One region of the Serpentinicella alkaliphila genome, then DNA from elsewhere that is predicted to be linked to it. Evidence: a T-box and tRNA genes for the amino acid it is inferred to sense, from the RefSeq annotation. Region 1 holds a T-box; the other holds one or more tRNA genes.
The links. A T-box is a leader RNA that pairs with one kind of tRNA and senses whether it is charged. The one in region 1 lies ahead of tyrS (tyrosine--tRNA ligase), so its partner is inferred to be a tRNA-Tyr.
Positions count from the first base shown of each region.

Region 2: it has a tRNA-Tyr gene. The T-box ahead of tyrS (tyrosine--tRNA ligase) is inferred to sense a tRNA for this amino acid. The anticodon was not compared.

Region 1 is NZ_CP058648.1:51,485-59,222, forward strand. Features, by position in the region: gene HZR23_RS00430 (nitrilase-related carbon-nitrogen hydrolase) at 1-879, shown strand, start outside; gene tyrS (tyrosine--tRNA ligase) at 912-2,138, opposite strand; T-box leader at 2,190-2,395, opposite strand; gene HZR23_RS00440 (DUF3656 domain-containing U32 family peptidase) at 2,462-4,882, opposite strand; gene HZR23_RS00445 (hypothetical protein) at 5,056-5,649, opposite strand; gene zapA (cell division protein ZapA) at 5,734-6,306, opposite strand; gene HZR23_RS00455 (PF20097 family protein) at 6,429-6,644, opposite strand; gene HZR23_RS00460 (alpha/beta-type small acid-soluble spore protein) at 6,813-6,998, shown strand; gene pheT (phenylalanine--tRNA ligase subunit beta) at 7,099-7,738, opposite strand, start outside.
Region 2 is NZ_CP058648.1:918,309-926,046, forward strand. Features, by position in the region: rRNA gene HZR23_RS04550 (23S ribosomal RNA) at 1-2,830, opposite strand, end outside; tRNA gene HZR23_RS04555 (tRNA-Ala) at 2,980-3,055, opposite strand; rRNA gene HZR23_RS04560 (16S ribosomal RNA) at 3,198-4,706, opposite strand; tRNA gene HZR23_RS04565 (tRNA-Ile) at 4,898-4,974, opposite strand; tRNA gene HZR23_RS04570 (tRNA-Pro) at 4,986-5,062, opposite strand; tRNA gene HZR23_RS04575 (tRNA-Ser) at 5,071-5,159, opposite strand; tRNA gene HZR23_RS04580 (tRNA-Lys) at 5,165-5,240, opposite strand; tRNA gene HZR23_RS04585 (tRNA-Gly) at 5,247-5,320, opposite strand; tRNA gene HZR23_RS04590 (tRNA-Cys) at 5,330-5,404, opposite strand; tRNA gene HZR23_RS04595 (tRNA-Lys) at 5,412-5,487, opposite strand; tRNA gene HZR23_RS04600 (tRNA-Gln) at 5,495-5,570, opposite strand; tRNA gene HZR23_RS04605 (tRNA-His) at 5,583-5,658, opposite strand; tRNA gene HZR23_RS04610 (tRNA-Gly) at 5,686-5,760, opposite strand; tRNA gene HZR23_RS04615 (tRNA-Leu) at 5,766-5,848, opposite strand; tRNA gene HZR23_RS04620 (tRNA-Tyr) at 5,865-5,949, opposite strand; tRNA gene HZR23_RS04625 (tRNA-Thr) at 5,958-6,032, opposite strand; tRNA gene HZR23_RS04630 (tRNA-Asp) at 6,062-6,138, opposite strand; tRNA gene HZR23_RS04635 (tRNA-Val) at 6,187-6,262, opposite strand; tRNA gene HZR23_RS04640 (tRNA-Glu) at 6,269-6,343, opposite strand; tRNA gene HZR23_RS04645 (tRNA-Leu) at 6,348-6,436, opposite strand; rRNA gene rrf (5S ribosomal RNA) at 6,523-6,642, opposite strand; rRNA gene HZR23_RS04655 (23S ribosomal RNA) at 6,697-7,738, opposite strand, start outside.

The DNA.
Region 1 (7,738 bases):
GGTGAGGTATTCGAACCTGGTAATTGGATTCCTTTATTCCATGTAAATAACATCCCTTTTGGTATTGCTAATTGCTATGATATAAGATTTCCTGAATTATTTAGAGGTATTGCACTTCGAAATGCAAAGGTAATCTTCGTTATAGCCCAATATTCTAATCCTTTATATAACATATGGATTACTTTGTTAAAGGCAAGAGCAATAGAAAACCAAGTTTATATTGTTGCTGTTAATCGGGTTGGAAAGATATACTTTGGTCATTCTATAGTTATTTCACCTACAGGTGAAGTAATTTATGAGGCAGATGATAAAGAAGGCCTACATTTAATTAAAATTGATACATCCGAAGTTGATACAATTCAGGGTAGCAGAAGGGACTCTGATATGCTTAATATGTTTGCATATAATAGGCTAGTTTATAGAAATAACTTCATTGGTGTAGGTGGAATTGTGGAAAAAAATAATAAAATACTTTTTGTCAAACAAAATTATGGTAAACAAAAAGGTATGTGGTTTTTGCCTGGAGGTTATTTAGATAGGGGGGAAATGCTTGAACATGGTATTGAGCGAGAAGTATTTGAGGAAACAACCGTTAAGGCTAAATGCGAAAACATTTTAGCCATTCGTGCCCTTAAAAATAATGATGTTATTGATTGCTATATAGTTTTCAAAATGAAATATATTGACGGTACGCCACAGTCAGATAACTTTGAAAATACGGATGTTAGATTTTTTTCTATGGAGGAAATAAGTAATAGTAATGAAATCACCATGTTAGCAAAGGAGATTAGTTTGAGTTATCTTTGTAATAAAAATAATAAACTTATTTCTGATGGAAACTTTTTGTCAGATCAGGGTCTATGTAAGCTTTATATATAAATAATTAGGTAGGCAATGCCTACCTAATCTATTTAAACAAGTCTAACTTGATGATATACCTTTTTACCTTTACGAATCAATAGCTTATTATCCTTAAATCTATCCAAATTAATTACTAGATTTGGATCACTTATACTTTCCTCATCAATAGTCAATCCACCCTGTTGAATTAAACGTCTGCCTTCAGCTCTTGAAGGTATTAAGGCTAATTCTTGTAATAAGGTTAAAATGTCTTTGCCTTCCTCGAAATCCGTAGTATTCATTTCTGTAAATGGTATATTAGCTAAATTCGCACCGCCTGAGAATAGTGCCTTAGCGGCTTCTTGTGCTTTTTGGGCTTCTTCTTCACCATGCACTAATTTAGTTACTTCAAAGGCTAAAACTTCTTTAGCTTTGTTGATTTCTGAGCCTTCTAATGCACCAAGTCTTCTTACCTCATCCATTGGTAAGAATGTTAATAAAGCTAAGGTCTTCTCAACATCTCTATCATCTATATTACGGATATATTGGTAGAACTCATAAGGTGATGTTTTATCCCCATCAAGCCAAATAGTTCCAGACTCAGTTTTGCCCATTTTTTTACCTTCACTTGTTGTAAGAAGTTTAAAAGTGAGGGCATATACTGACTCTCCTTCAACCTTTCTTATTAATTCATAACCACTTAAAATATTTGACCATTGATCATTACCACCTAACTGCAATTTACAGTTATAACGTCTAAATAATTCTAAGAAATCATAGGATTGCATTATCATATAGTTAAACTCTAAAAAGGTTAAGCCCCCATCTAATCTTGATTTATAGCATTCTGCTCCTAACATTCTATTAATAGAGAAGAACCTTCCAATTTCTCTTAAAAAATCAATATAGTTTAGATTTAGTAGCCAGTCAGCATTATTAACCAAAAGTGCTTTGTCATCGTCAAAATTAATAAATCTTGAAAGTTGTTGTTTAAAACGCTCCGCATTATGGCCAATTTGCTCTATTGTTAACATCTTTCGCATATCTGTTTTTCCAGATGGATCACCTACCATAGTGGTTCCACCACCTAAAAGTGCAATAGGCCTGTGGCCTGCCCTTTGCATATGCATCATTGCAACTACTTGTAGAAAGTGTCCTAAGTGTAAGCTATCTGCCGTAGCGTCAAAACCTATATAAAAAGATACACTTTCTTTTTCTAAAAGCTCTCTTAATTCCTCCGGATGTGTAGCTTGTTCAACAAAGCCACGCTCAGATAAAACATCAAAAATATTTGCCATAACAATTCCTCCTACTCTATTTTTCAAAAACAAAAAAGAGCCTTTCCATCCTATAAGGACGAGAAGACTCGTGGTACCACCTTAATTCACATTCTATAAAAGATTGCCTTAAAATTACTATAACGGGTAATAGCCGCAATGGTTTCCCATTGTAACTCCAGAGTGTAATTCGCTACTTAAGCATTACAAACTTTTCACCCACCAGTCTGCTCTCTAAAATATAACCTAAGTGCTACTTATTCTTTCATAGTTTTAAAATTTGTTGTTTTAGTTTCTTGTATATTATTATATTTTTACCACTATTGTCAAGTGTTAAATAAAAACTATTCAATATCTTTAAAATAGTGACCTCTAGTATATTTAAAGCCAAGTTGTTCTACATCAAAATATCTTCTATTATTATATATCTCCATTATACTTAGTATGGAATCCGGTGATTCGTTAGTTATATCAAGCCTTAACACATTAACTTTTGAATTCAAAAAGTTTTCTATTTTATCCCCCATAAAAATAGGATGACTATTATATATAACAGTACGCCCTAAAGCATCTCTAGAAATTGGGAAAGAATAATCCTTTTCATCTCTTAAACTCCAATTTAACTTATGCTTAGGCTCTTTGCAGCTGTTACATTTTTTATCACATACATTTTCATTTATAGCGGGGCAGTATTCAGTCGTCATAACCGAAGTCTTTCCATAAACTATACACTCGATTTCAATATCTGTATCAACATTTAAATTAGAAATAGACTTTAAATCCAGTTCCTGTGATAAAGTAACTCCTGAAACCTTTAACTCACTAAATTCCTTTACTGTAAAACTATTGAATATATTTAAGGTCATATCAGTAACAATGTTTAAGCTTGAATAGTTTTCCTTAAGATATTTTAGCATCCCTAAATCACCAACTAAAACTCCATCTAATTGATTATTTTTAATAACTGAGTCATATAACTTAAACTCATTATCCTTTATAATATTAGGGGTTTTCAAGTAGATTTCACAGTTGCTATTTCTACATAAATCAAGAGCCTTAGAAATATTATCAATGTCACTAAAATATATTCTATCTACCTTTTTTTGAAGGACTACCTTTAGTTGATCTAAATCCTCTACTTTAACAGATAACTTAAATTCTTTATTAGTATTTATTTTTTTATATATTGGTTCTGAATCTACATCCTTTAGTTTTTGTTGTTTTCTGTTATTTCTATTCCTTCTTAGTTCAATTAAACTATTAACCGCGTCTCTCCTAAGCTCATTTATAACTGATAATGGTACTGCACATTCAGGTTTTAAATCTATATCCATAGATACTAACTCAAAAGGGGTATTATTAAGCTTTTTTAAATTAGTTAAAAGCTTTTCTTCAGTTAAAGCTACTTTTTGTGCCTTCTCAACTGTAGATGTACTCTTTAAATTTACTGTGTTTTTTAGGTCGTCATATAAAGTAAGCTCAATTGGTTTACCTATCTCTATCTTTATATTACCCTTTATAGAATTCTTTTTATTTTCAATATCCTTCTCATAGGTCTTTTCAAGCTCTTTTATTAATTGACTGTCCAAGGTTTTATATACTTCGTCTCCAGTACATATAATATCCTTTAATTCAATTTCCACAGTTTCACCTTTTTTTGCTTCATGGGTTAACCTATTATTTTTATATATTTTATTAACGGTTCCACCGGTCTCCGATTTACCCCAAACCTCAATTCCATCTCCATGTACTATGTCATCCTCTAATGATATAGTAAATCGCCCCAAAGCTTTGTTAAATGCCGAAACTTTACCTAGATAAATCCCACTATTATTTGGTTTATCAATATTTATAACCTGTTTATTTCTCTCACTGAACAAATAACCTTTAGTAAATTTCCTATTGAACACCTGGGCTATCTTTTTCTGAATTTCCTTATCCTTTAATTCTTTTCCTGTACTTAAATATAAATCTATAGCTTTTCTATATGCTCCTACTATTGCAGCTACATATTGAGGCTTTTTCATTCTTCCCTCTATTTTAAAAGATGTAACCCCACTATTAATTAAAGCTGATATATTCTCCAAAGTATTTAAATCTCTCATACTCATATAGTAAAATGGACGACCTTTTCCATGCTGATTATTTGAATCAATTAATTCATATTTTTTTCTACAAGGTTGGGCACACTTACCTCTGTTTCCACTTCTTCCTCCAATAAAGCTACTCATTAAACATTGACCTGAGTAACTAACACATAAGGCCCCGTGCACAAACACCTCTAATTCTACTCCAGTATTTCTTTTAATTACGTCTATTTCCTCTAAACCTAACTCCCTGGCTAGTACCACCCTTTTAGCCCCAAGTTCTTTTAAGAGCTTTACACCGTAACTATTATGTAAGGTCATCTGAGTGCTACAATGTATTTCAAAGTCTGGATATAGCTCTTTTATTAACTTCAGTGCCCCTAAATCCTGTACTATCACTGCATCAACATCTGTATTATATAAAAAATTTATATATTCCAATAGTTTGTTAATCTCGCTATCCTTTACTAGGGTGTTTACAGCAAAATATATTTTTACTCCACGTATATGGGCATACTCAACTGCCTCTTTTATTCTTTCCCTGCTAAAATTCGAAGCATAAGCTCTAGCACTAAATTCCGTTCCACCCATATATATGGCATCAGCTCCGTTTTGAACTGCTGCTACTAATGCTTCATAACTTCCAGCGGGAGCTAGTAATTCTATTTCTCTTTTCATTATTTAACAACCTCTCTTTGGTTTTTGACATTAATATTATATCACTTGGAAAACTTTTTAAAATAATTTCTTAAATAAAAATTTAAAAAGCCCAGATTCTAATTAAAAATCTAGGCCTCCGAAATTATAAAATTTAATACTAAAATGCTTTTTTAACTTCTCTAAATGTTATGTCAATCTTCATTCATATTAAATACTTCTACATTTTTAAGCTGGCCCATTTCCTCTATTTTACTAACTAGTCCCTCATAATTTTCAAACTTCTTTATAGTTATAGCTTCACTAAAATTTTCCAAAGAATCTATACTTTCTACATACCTTATTCTAATCCCATACTGTGTAAATCTGGCAGCATAAATATAACCAATTTGTATTGATTTAATATTTTCCCATCGATAAAAACTAGACGGTTCCTTTTGATATATGGAGTAAATCCTGATCCCGTCATTATCTATAGTAATACCCATATTTTTAAAAAATAGTAAGTGTAGTGCTACTAATACTGGTATCATTGACATTCCGAGTAAAAGTATGCTATTTTCCTTTTGTTCATTTGCACCCGAAAGTGCAAAATATCTTATCATCTCTTCTGCGTTCATATCACTTAGTTGGATATTTAGATTTTTTGATTTAGCTATTATTTTATTAGCTTCTATAATGCCACCAATTGCATTTATAACTAGCGGTGTTATTATAAGTATTATTATAATTAAATATATCATTTGTTTCTTTTTGTTTAGTTTATATTCCGTTACTTTATAGGACAATAAAATTCTCCTTTCTAATAACACATTTACATGAATTCGAAAAAAAAAGACTTTAGACAACAATTCCAAAGTCTTTATTTTTAATTATTTTTTAATGTTTTTGTTATTATAGTAATTCTTTTGTTCATTTCTGTTTATAAGATCTTCTAGCTTATTTTGTGCCTCAACAAGCTTCATCTGATTATCTAACACTTTATTTCTAAGCTCATTAATTATATTGTCAGCTTTATTTAGTTCATCGTCCTTTACCTTTAAAGTTTCTTTTAATTCTTCATTTTCGAGCTCTGTTTTTTCTTTATATAATAAAAGATCCTCAACTTGTCTTTGAAGCAAAGCACATACTTCATTTTTTTCTTCCAACTCTTTAACAATATCTTTATAGTGGGTCTTCCATCCTTCCACTTCTTCTTTAGGTGAACTTTGTTCCTTTTGTAATTTCTCTAACTCAGTTGTAGTTTTTAAAAACTGATCAGCTATATTAATACTTGCTAAGACTGCAATCATAGCAGTGCTAAGGTGTTTATTTGTTTTCGCAATAAACTCCATAGTATCATCTACAAATGTACCAACTTTTATTAAATAATCCTTCGGCTCAACGCCAACGATTGGATATTCTTGACCATTTATTTTAACGAACACTTTATTCTTCGTTTGCATCCTTGCTAACCTCCTTACTACTTTATCATATATATATCTTCTTTATAAAGTTAGAAACTCCTGCTTAGTAAAGAGTAAAATCATAAAATCTTTTATATTTCATAACAAAAATTATAATTAAATCAAGATAAATCAACTGCATCAAAAATCATTTTCTTACAGTTTTCGCAATAGAAGGTTTCAATTTGATTTTGAGTCCAAGCAGTTAACTTAATTCCTCTTTGAAATTGACTTATAAATGCTCCTTTATTTCTCGACTCCTCTATCCATTTTAAAGGATCCCTTAAGGCAGATATATATCCTTTTAACATATTTTCGTGGCAATATGGACACTCCATAGGGCTACACCTCCTGAATTCAAATAATGATTCTATTCTTTATTTCTACTATATACATGGGCTGACAAATTAATAAATATTTTTAATATATAGTTATCCATAATATTTATTTATGTTTTGCACACCATAAGTACTACAAGGATTATTAATAATTTAAGGAGTGATTATATGGCTCGAAATAAACTTGTCATCCCAGAAGCCCGTCAGGCTTTGGAACAATTTAAGGTAGAAATAGCAAATGAATTTGGTGTGGATAACCCACAATCTTTAGCCTCAAATCATACTGGTTATATAGTAAGAAGACTGGTTGAAATGGGCGAAAAACAGTTAATAGAGAATTACAAAAATAAATAGTGTTTACAATTTTTTTATCAATTTAGTTATAGCTGTATCAGTATATTTGACAACTTATATAAAAATCGGGAGATAGACTTAAACTATCTCCCGCTTCTTTTTATCTTAAAACTCCACCTAGCTCTTCTTTTATTGCACTTAGTATTTTATCATTTATTTTATTTACATCATCATCTGTTAATGTTCTTTCCTTATGTCTATATGTTAGAGTATAGGCAACACTTTTATGCCCTGCTTCAACTTGGTCTCCTTTATATACGTCAAACAGTTTAAAGCTTTCTAAAATATCTCCACCTAGTCTTCTAATTATGTTCTCTATTTCTTTAACATAGATTTCTTCCTTAAGAACAAAAGCGAAATCTCTAATTATTGAAGGATACTTAGGTAGTGTCTTATATAAAACATCTAACTTAGTTAACTCTATTATCATTTCGAAGTCTAATTCCGCACAGTAACATCTTTTACTAAAGCCGTATTCCTCTGACACCATTGGATGTAATTCTCCTAAAGTTCCTAAGATACTATTTCCCACCACAATATTAGCACATCTTCCTGGATGGTAAGTAGGATTATTTTTTTCAACATCGTAATCATAATCTTTAATTCCTAATGTATCTAATAGTGAATTAATAGCACCCTTTAATGTAAAGAAATCTTCATTGCCATACATCCCTATAACTAAACTCTTTAATTCATCTGGTAATTTTTCAGATTTATCTGCCTTCGGTATAAATATTCTA
Region 2 (7,738 bases), 870 kb from region 1:
TACCCCTTTCGGGTGGGAAATCTTATCTTGAGGGGGGCTTCGTGCTTAGATGCCTTCAGCACTTATCCCTTCCGTACTTAGCTACCCAGCTGTGCTCCTGGCGGAACAACTGGTGCACCAGCGGTACGTCCATCCCGGTCCTCTCGTACTAAGGACAGCTCCTCTCAAATTTCCTGCGCCCGCGACGGATAGGGACCGAACTGTCTCACGACGTTCTGAACCCGGCTCGCGTACCACTTTAATGGGCGAACGGACCCAACCCTTGGGGACCTACTTGAGCCCCAGGATGTGATGAGCCGACATCGAGGTGCCAAACCTCCCCGTCGATGTGGACTCTTGGGGGAGATAAGCCTGTTATCCCCGGGGTAGCTTTTATCCGTTGAGCGATGGCCCTTCCACTCACTCACCGGATCACTAAGTCCGACTTTCGTCCTTGCTCGACCTGTTTGTCTCGCAATCAAGCTCCCTTCTGCCTTTACACTCTTCGCACGATTTCCGACCGTGCTGAGGGAACCTTTGAGCGCCTCCGTTACTCTTTAGGAGGCGACCGCCCCAGTCAAACTGCCCACCTGACAGTGTCCCAAAACCAGATCATGGCTCATGGTTAGAACTTCAATAATACAAGAGTGGTATCCCAACGTCGACTCCTCCAAGACTGGCGTCCTAGTATCTTAGTCTCCCACCTATTCTGTACATGTAGTATCAAAATCCAATGTCAAGTTGCAGTAAAGCTCCACGGGGTCTTTCCGTCCTGTCGCGGGTAACCAGCATCTTCACTGGTATTACAATTTCACCGGGTGCATTGTTGAGACAGCGTCCAAATCGTTACGCCTTTCGTGCGGGTCGGAACTTACCCGACAAGGAATTTCGCTACCTTAGGACCGTTATAGTTACGGCCGCCGTTTACTGGGGCTTAAGTTCTGTGCTTCGAGCTTAACCCTAACACTTCCCCTTAACCTTCCAGCACCGGGCAGGCGTCAGCCCCTATACGTCGTCTTTCGACTTAGCAGAGACCTATGTTTTTGCTAAACAGTCGCTTGGACCTATTCTCTGCGGCCGGGTTATGCTTACGGCGCGAAGCCTTCACACATCCCGGACGCCCTTCTCCCGAAGTTACGGGGTCATTTTGCCGAGTTCCTTAACAATGCTTCTCCCGTTCGTCTTAGGATTCTCTCCTCGCCTACCTGTGTCGGTTTGCGGTACGGGCACCTTAAATCTCGATAGAGGCTTTTCTCGACAGTTTGGATTCAGTCACTTCGCTACTTATTTTTCGCTCCCCATCACATCTCGGGATCTATGAAAAAGCGGATTTGCCTGCCTTTTCTCCCTACCTGCTTAGACGCACTCAACCAACGGTGCGCTTGACCTATCCTCCTGTGTCCCCCCTTCTCTCAAACGATTCTTGGTGGTACAGGAATTTCAACCTGTTGTCCATCACCTACGCCACTTGGCCTCGGCTTAGGTCCGACTTACCCTGAGCGGACGAACCTTCCTCAGGAAACCTTAGGCTTTCGACGGGCAGGATTCTCACCTGCCTCTCGCTACTCATGCCAACATTCTCACTTCTATGCAGTCCACTACTCCTTCCGGTATAGCTTCTACCCACATAGAACGCTCGCCTACCATGTATTTCTACATCCATAGCTTCGGTGATACGTTTGAGCCCCGGACATTTTCGGCGCAGGATCACTCGACCAGTGAGCTATTACGCACTCTTTAAATGTATGGTCGCTTCTAAGCCAACATCCTGGTTGTCTATGCAATCCCACATCCTTTTCCACTTAACGTATACTTTGGGACCTTAGCTGATGGTCTGGGCTCTTTCCCTCTTGACCACGGATCTTATCACTCGTAGTCTGACTCCCGATCTTAAGTTTACGGCATTCGGAGTTTGATAGACTTTGGTAACCGGTGAAGGCCTAGGTCATTCAGTGCTCTACCTCCGTAACTCATTTAATCGAGGCTAGCCCTAAAGCTATTTCGGCGAGAACCGGCTATCTCCGAGCTCGATTGGAATTTCACCTCTACCCACAGGTCATCCAGTGACTTTTCAACGTCAATTGGTTCGGACCTCCACGAAATTTTACTTCCGCTTCATCCTGCCCATGGGTAGGTCGCTCGGTTTCGGGTCTATGACATGCAACTTTCGCCCTATTAAGACTCGCTTTCGCTTCGGCTCCGGACCTTTAGTCCTTAACCTTGCTACATATCATAACTCGTTGGCCCGTTCTACAAAAAGTACGCGGTCACACTTTAACGTGCTCCCACGACTTGTAAGCAAAGGGTTTCAGGTTCTATTTCACTCCCCTCCCGGGGTTCTTTTCACCTTTCCCTCACGGTACTATGCGCTATCGGTCACCAGGTAGTATTTAGCCTTGGGGGTGGTCCCCTGCTTCCCACAGGGTTTCACGTGTCCCGTGGTACTCTGGATCATAGCTTAGAGTCTTCTCGTTTCGTATACGGGGCTTTTACCCTCTTTGGCCTGACTTTCCAGTCATCTTCTACTACGATACCTCTCCTTTTTTGCTATGTCCTCAACCCCGAAAGTAAACTTTCGGTTTGGGCTTATCCCTTTTCGCTCGCCACTACTTAGGGAATCGATTTTTCTTTCTACTCCTCAGGGTACTTAGATGTTTCAGTTCCCCTGGTATCCCCTCTACTAGCTATTTATTCACTAGCAGATACTTGAATATTACTTCAAGTGGGTTTCCCCATTCGGACATCTACGGATCTTTGCCTGCTTGCGGCTCCCGTAGCTTTTCATGACTTACCACGTCCTTCTTCGGCTCTTGGTCCAAGTCATCCTCCCTTTGCCCTTACTAGCTTGACCTTTAAAAGATGCTTGTAAATTTCTTTACTTAACTTTATTTCTCACTTTGCAGTTTTCAAAGAACACTTGTTCTTCCTGCCTTTTGGCCGGAATACTATATTACCATCTTTTTATCTTCATGTCAATTGGTACTTGATGGCATTTGTTTGTGGTGGAGACGAGGAGAGTCGAACTCCTGACCCCCTGCTTGCAAGGCAGGTGCTCTCCCAACTGAGCTACGCCCCCATGTTACAACTTCCCAAATTTTAATTTGGTGTAGTTTGTAATACTCGGCATTAGCCGAGCTTCATATTAAATTACTTCTTTTTGAAAAAACCTTCATCGAAGGTCTCTCAAAACTAAACAGTATAGAAGCTTTTCTCCTTAGAAAGGAGGTGATCCGACCGCACCTTCCGATACGGCTACCTTGTTACGACTTCACCCCAGTCATCGACTTCACCTTCGACACTCTCTCCATTTCTGGTTAAGTAGCGGCTTCGGGTGCTTCCGACTCCCATGGTGTGACGGGCGGTGTGTACAAGACCCGGGAACGCATTCACCGCGACATTCTGATTCGCGATTACTAGCAACTCCGACTTCATGTGGGCGAGTTTGACCCACAATCCGAACTGGACCGACTTTATGGGATTTGCTTAAGATCACTCTCTTGCCGCCCTTTGTATCGGCCATTGTAGCACGTGTGTAGCCCTGAACATAAGGGGCATGATGATTTGACGTCATCCCCACCTTCCTCCGAGTTATCCCCGGCAGTCTCTCTAGAGTGCCCACCCTAAGTCTTTGGCAACTAAAGATAAGGGTTGCGCTCGTTGCGGGACTTAACCCAACATCTCACGACACGAGTGACGACAACCATGCACCACCTGTCACTTCAGTCTCCGAAGAGAAGGAACCGGTTAAGGTTCTGTCTAAAGGATGTCAAGTCCAGGTAAGGTTCTTCGCGTTGCTTCGAATTAAACCACATGCTCCGCGCTTGTGCGGGTCCCCGTCAATTCCTTTGAGTTTCACTCTTGCGAGCGTACTCCCCAGGCGGAGTGCTTAATGCGTTAGCTCCGGCACTGAAGGTCTCCCTCCAACACCTAGCACTCATCGTTTACGGCGTGGACTACCAGGGTATCTAATCCTGTTTGCTCCCCACGCTTTCGTGCCTCGGCGTCAGTTACAGTCCAGAGAGTCGCCTTCGCCACTGGTGTTCCTCCTAATATCTACGCATTTCACCGCTACACTAGGAATTCCACTCTCCTCTCCTGCACTCAAGCCAAACAGTTTCAAAGGCTTACTACGGTTGAGCCGTAGCCTTTCACCCCTGACTTGTTTGGCCGCCTACGCACCCTTTACGCCCAGTGATTCCGGATAACGCTTGCCCCCTACGTATTACCGCGGCTGCTGGCACGTAGTTAGCCGGGGCTTCCTCCTAAGGGCACCGTCATTATCTTCCCTTAGGACAGAGCTTTACGACCCGAAGGCCTTCTTCGCTCACGCGGCGTTTTTGCATCAGGGTTTCCCCATTGTGCAATATTCCCCACTCCGCCTCCCGTAGGAGTCTGGACCGTGTCTCAGTTCCAGTGTGGCCGGTCACCCTCTCAGGTCGGCTACTGATCATCGTCTTGGTAAGCCATTACCTTACCAACTAACTAATCAGACGCGGGCCCATCCTATGCCGAAGTTCTTTGACCATTTAGGGATGCCCCTAATCGGCTTTATGCGGTATTAGCACTGGTTTCCCAATGTTATCCCCCTGCATAGGGTAGGTTGCCCACGCGTTACTCACCCGTCCGCCGCTAGGATTTGGAAGCAAGCTTCCTCCTCCTCGCTCGACTTGCATGTGTTAGGCACGCCGCCAGCGTTCATCCTGAGCCAGGATCAAACTCTTAATTAAAAATTTCTGGGTTGCATCTTTTTGATGCTTTTTTTCTTGCTGGCTTTCTATACTGTTTAGTTTTCAAAGACCTTTTTTTATCTGCCGCTTTTGGCGACTTATCTAATATATCATTTTTGACTTGTTATGTCAATTGTTTGTATATTGTTAATAAATGTCAGTTGCCTCTTTGCATTTCTTTTTTAGTAACATGGTGGGCCTTCAGGGACTCGAACCCCGGACCTGCCGGTTATGAGCCGGATGCTCTGACCAACTGAGCTAAAGGCCCTCACTAAAAAGTGGTCCGGGTGGAGAGATTCGAACTCCCGACCCCATGGTCCCAAACCATGTGCGCTACCAAACTGCGCTACACCCGGATCTTTATTGGCGGAGAGGGTGGGATTCGAACCCACGGCCCCTTTCGGAGTCACTGGTTTTCAAGACCAGCTCCTTAAACCGCTCGGACACCTCTCCTAAAATGGTGATCCATCCGCGACTCGAACGCGGGACACCCTGATTAAAAGTCAGGTGCTCTACCGACTGAGCTAATGGATCATGTTATGGAGCGGGTGAAGGGAATCGAACCCTCGCGGTCAGCTTGGAAGGCTGAAGTTCTACCACTGAACTACACCCGCATATCTATTTGGAGGCGGCACCCAGATTTGAACTGGGGAATAAAGGTTTTGCAGACCTCTGCCTTACCACTTGGCTATGCCGCCTTAAAAGTGGTGATCCATCCGCGACTCGAACGCGGGACACCCTGATTAAAAGTCAGGTGCTCTACCGACTGAGCTAATGGATCATTTATATGGCTGGGATACCAGGACTCGAACCTGGGGATGACGGAGTCAAAGTCCGTTGCCTTACCGACTTGGCTATATCCCAATATTTATTTAATGGGGTGGATGATGGGATTCGAACCCACGGATGCAGGAGCCACAATCCTGTGTCTTAACCACTTGACTACACCCACCATATCTATTTAAAAAAGACAAAGAAATGGAGCGGAAGACGGGACTCGAACCCGCGACCCTCGCCTTGGCAAGGCGATGCTCTACCACTGAGCCACTTCCGCTTAATTGGTGCGGGTGGAGGGACTTGAACCCCCACGGTCGCCCGCTAGATCCTAAGTCTAGTGCGTCTGCCAATTCCGCCACACCCGCATATATATAATTAAAATGGTGGAGGGAGAAGGATTCGAACCTTCGAAATCGTCGATAACAGATTTACAGTCTGCCCCCTTTGGCCACTCGGGAATCCCTCCATTTTTTATGGAGCTGGCAATAGGAATCGAACCTACAACCTGCTGATTACAAGTCAGCTGCTCTACCGTTGAGCCATGCCAGCATTAATATATTTACTAATTTAGTTTTAAATGGCGATCCGGAAGGGGCTCGAACCCTCGACCTCCAGCGTGACAGGCTGGCATTCTAACCAACTGAACTACCGGACCATTAATCAGTAAGAAATTTTTAAGCTAAGATAAAATCTTAGCTTTATATGGTGGGCGCAACAGGACTTGAACCTGTGACCCCCTGCTTGTAAGGCAGGTGCTCTCCCAGCTGAGCTATGCGCCCATATTTTGGTGACCCCTAGGGGAATCGAACCCCTGTTACCGCCGTGAAAGGGCGGTGTCTTGACCGCTTGACCAAGGGGCCTAGGTGGTGCCGAGGACCGGAATCGAACCGGTACGATCTTGAAGGACCGCAGGATTTTAAGTCCTGTGCGTCTGCCAGTTCCGCCACCTCGGCATATAAATGGCTCCAAAGAGAGGGCTCGAACCTCCAACCTACCGGTTAGACCGGTTGCTCCACCATTGAGCTACTTTGGAACATCTAAACCGCAACGACCTACTCTCCCAGGCGGTCGCCCGCCAAGTACCATCGGCTTATTTGAAGGGCTTAACTTCTGTGTTCGGTATGGGAACAGGTGTGACCCCTTCGCTATTGTCACGATTTATTGAGAGTGTTCTCTCAAAACTACAAGTGAGATTTTAAAGCTTTCATCTTTTTTGGTCAAGCCCTCGACCTATTAGTATCGGTCAGCTTAATGCATTACTGCACTTACACCTCCGACCTATCTACCAGATAGTCTCTCTGGGGTCTTACCCCTTTCGGGTGGGAAATCTTATCTTGAGGGGGGCTTCGTGCTTAGATGCCTTCAGCACTTATCCCTTCCGTACTTAGCTACCCAGCTGTGCTCCTGGCGGAACAACTGGTGCACCAGCGGTACGTCCATCCCGGTCCTCTCGTACTAAGGAAGGCTCCTCTCAAATTTCCTGCGCCCGCGACGGATAGGGGACCGAACTGTCTCACGACGTTCTGAACCCGGCTCGCGTACCACTTTAATGGGCGAACGGCCCAACCCTTGGGACCTACTTGACCCCAGGATGTGATGAGCCGACATCGAGGTGCCAAACCTCCCCGTCGATGTGGACTCTTGGGGGGGGAGATAAGCCTGTTATCCCCGGGGTAGCTTTTATCCGTTGAGCGATGGCCCTTCCACTCGGTCACCGGATCACTAAGTCCGACTTTCGTCCTTGCTCGACCTGTTTGTCTCGCAATCAAGCTCCCTTCTGCCTTTACACTCTTCGCACGATTTCCGACCGTCTTTGAGGGGAACCTTTGAGCGCCTCCGTTACTCTTTAGGAGGCGACCGCCCCAGTCAAACTGCCCACCTGACAGTGTCCCAAAACCAGATCATGGCTCATGGTTAGAACTTCAATAATACAAGAGTGGTATCCCAACGTCGACTCCTCCAAGACTGGCGTCCTAGTATCTTAGTCTCCCACCTATTCTGTACATGTAGTATCAAAATCCAATGTCAAGTTGCAGTAAAGCTCCACGGGGTCTTTCCGTCCTGTCGCGGGTAACCAGCATCTTCACTGGTATTACAATTTCACCGGGTGCATTGTTGAGACAGCGTCCAAATCGTTACGCCTTTCGTGCGGGTCGGAACTTACCCGACAAGGAATTTCGCTACCTTAGGACCGTTATAGTTACGGCCGCCGTTTACTGGGGCTTAAGTTCTGTGCTTCGAGCTTAACCCTAACA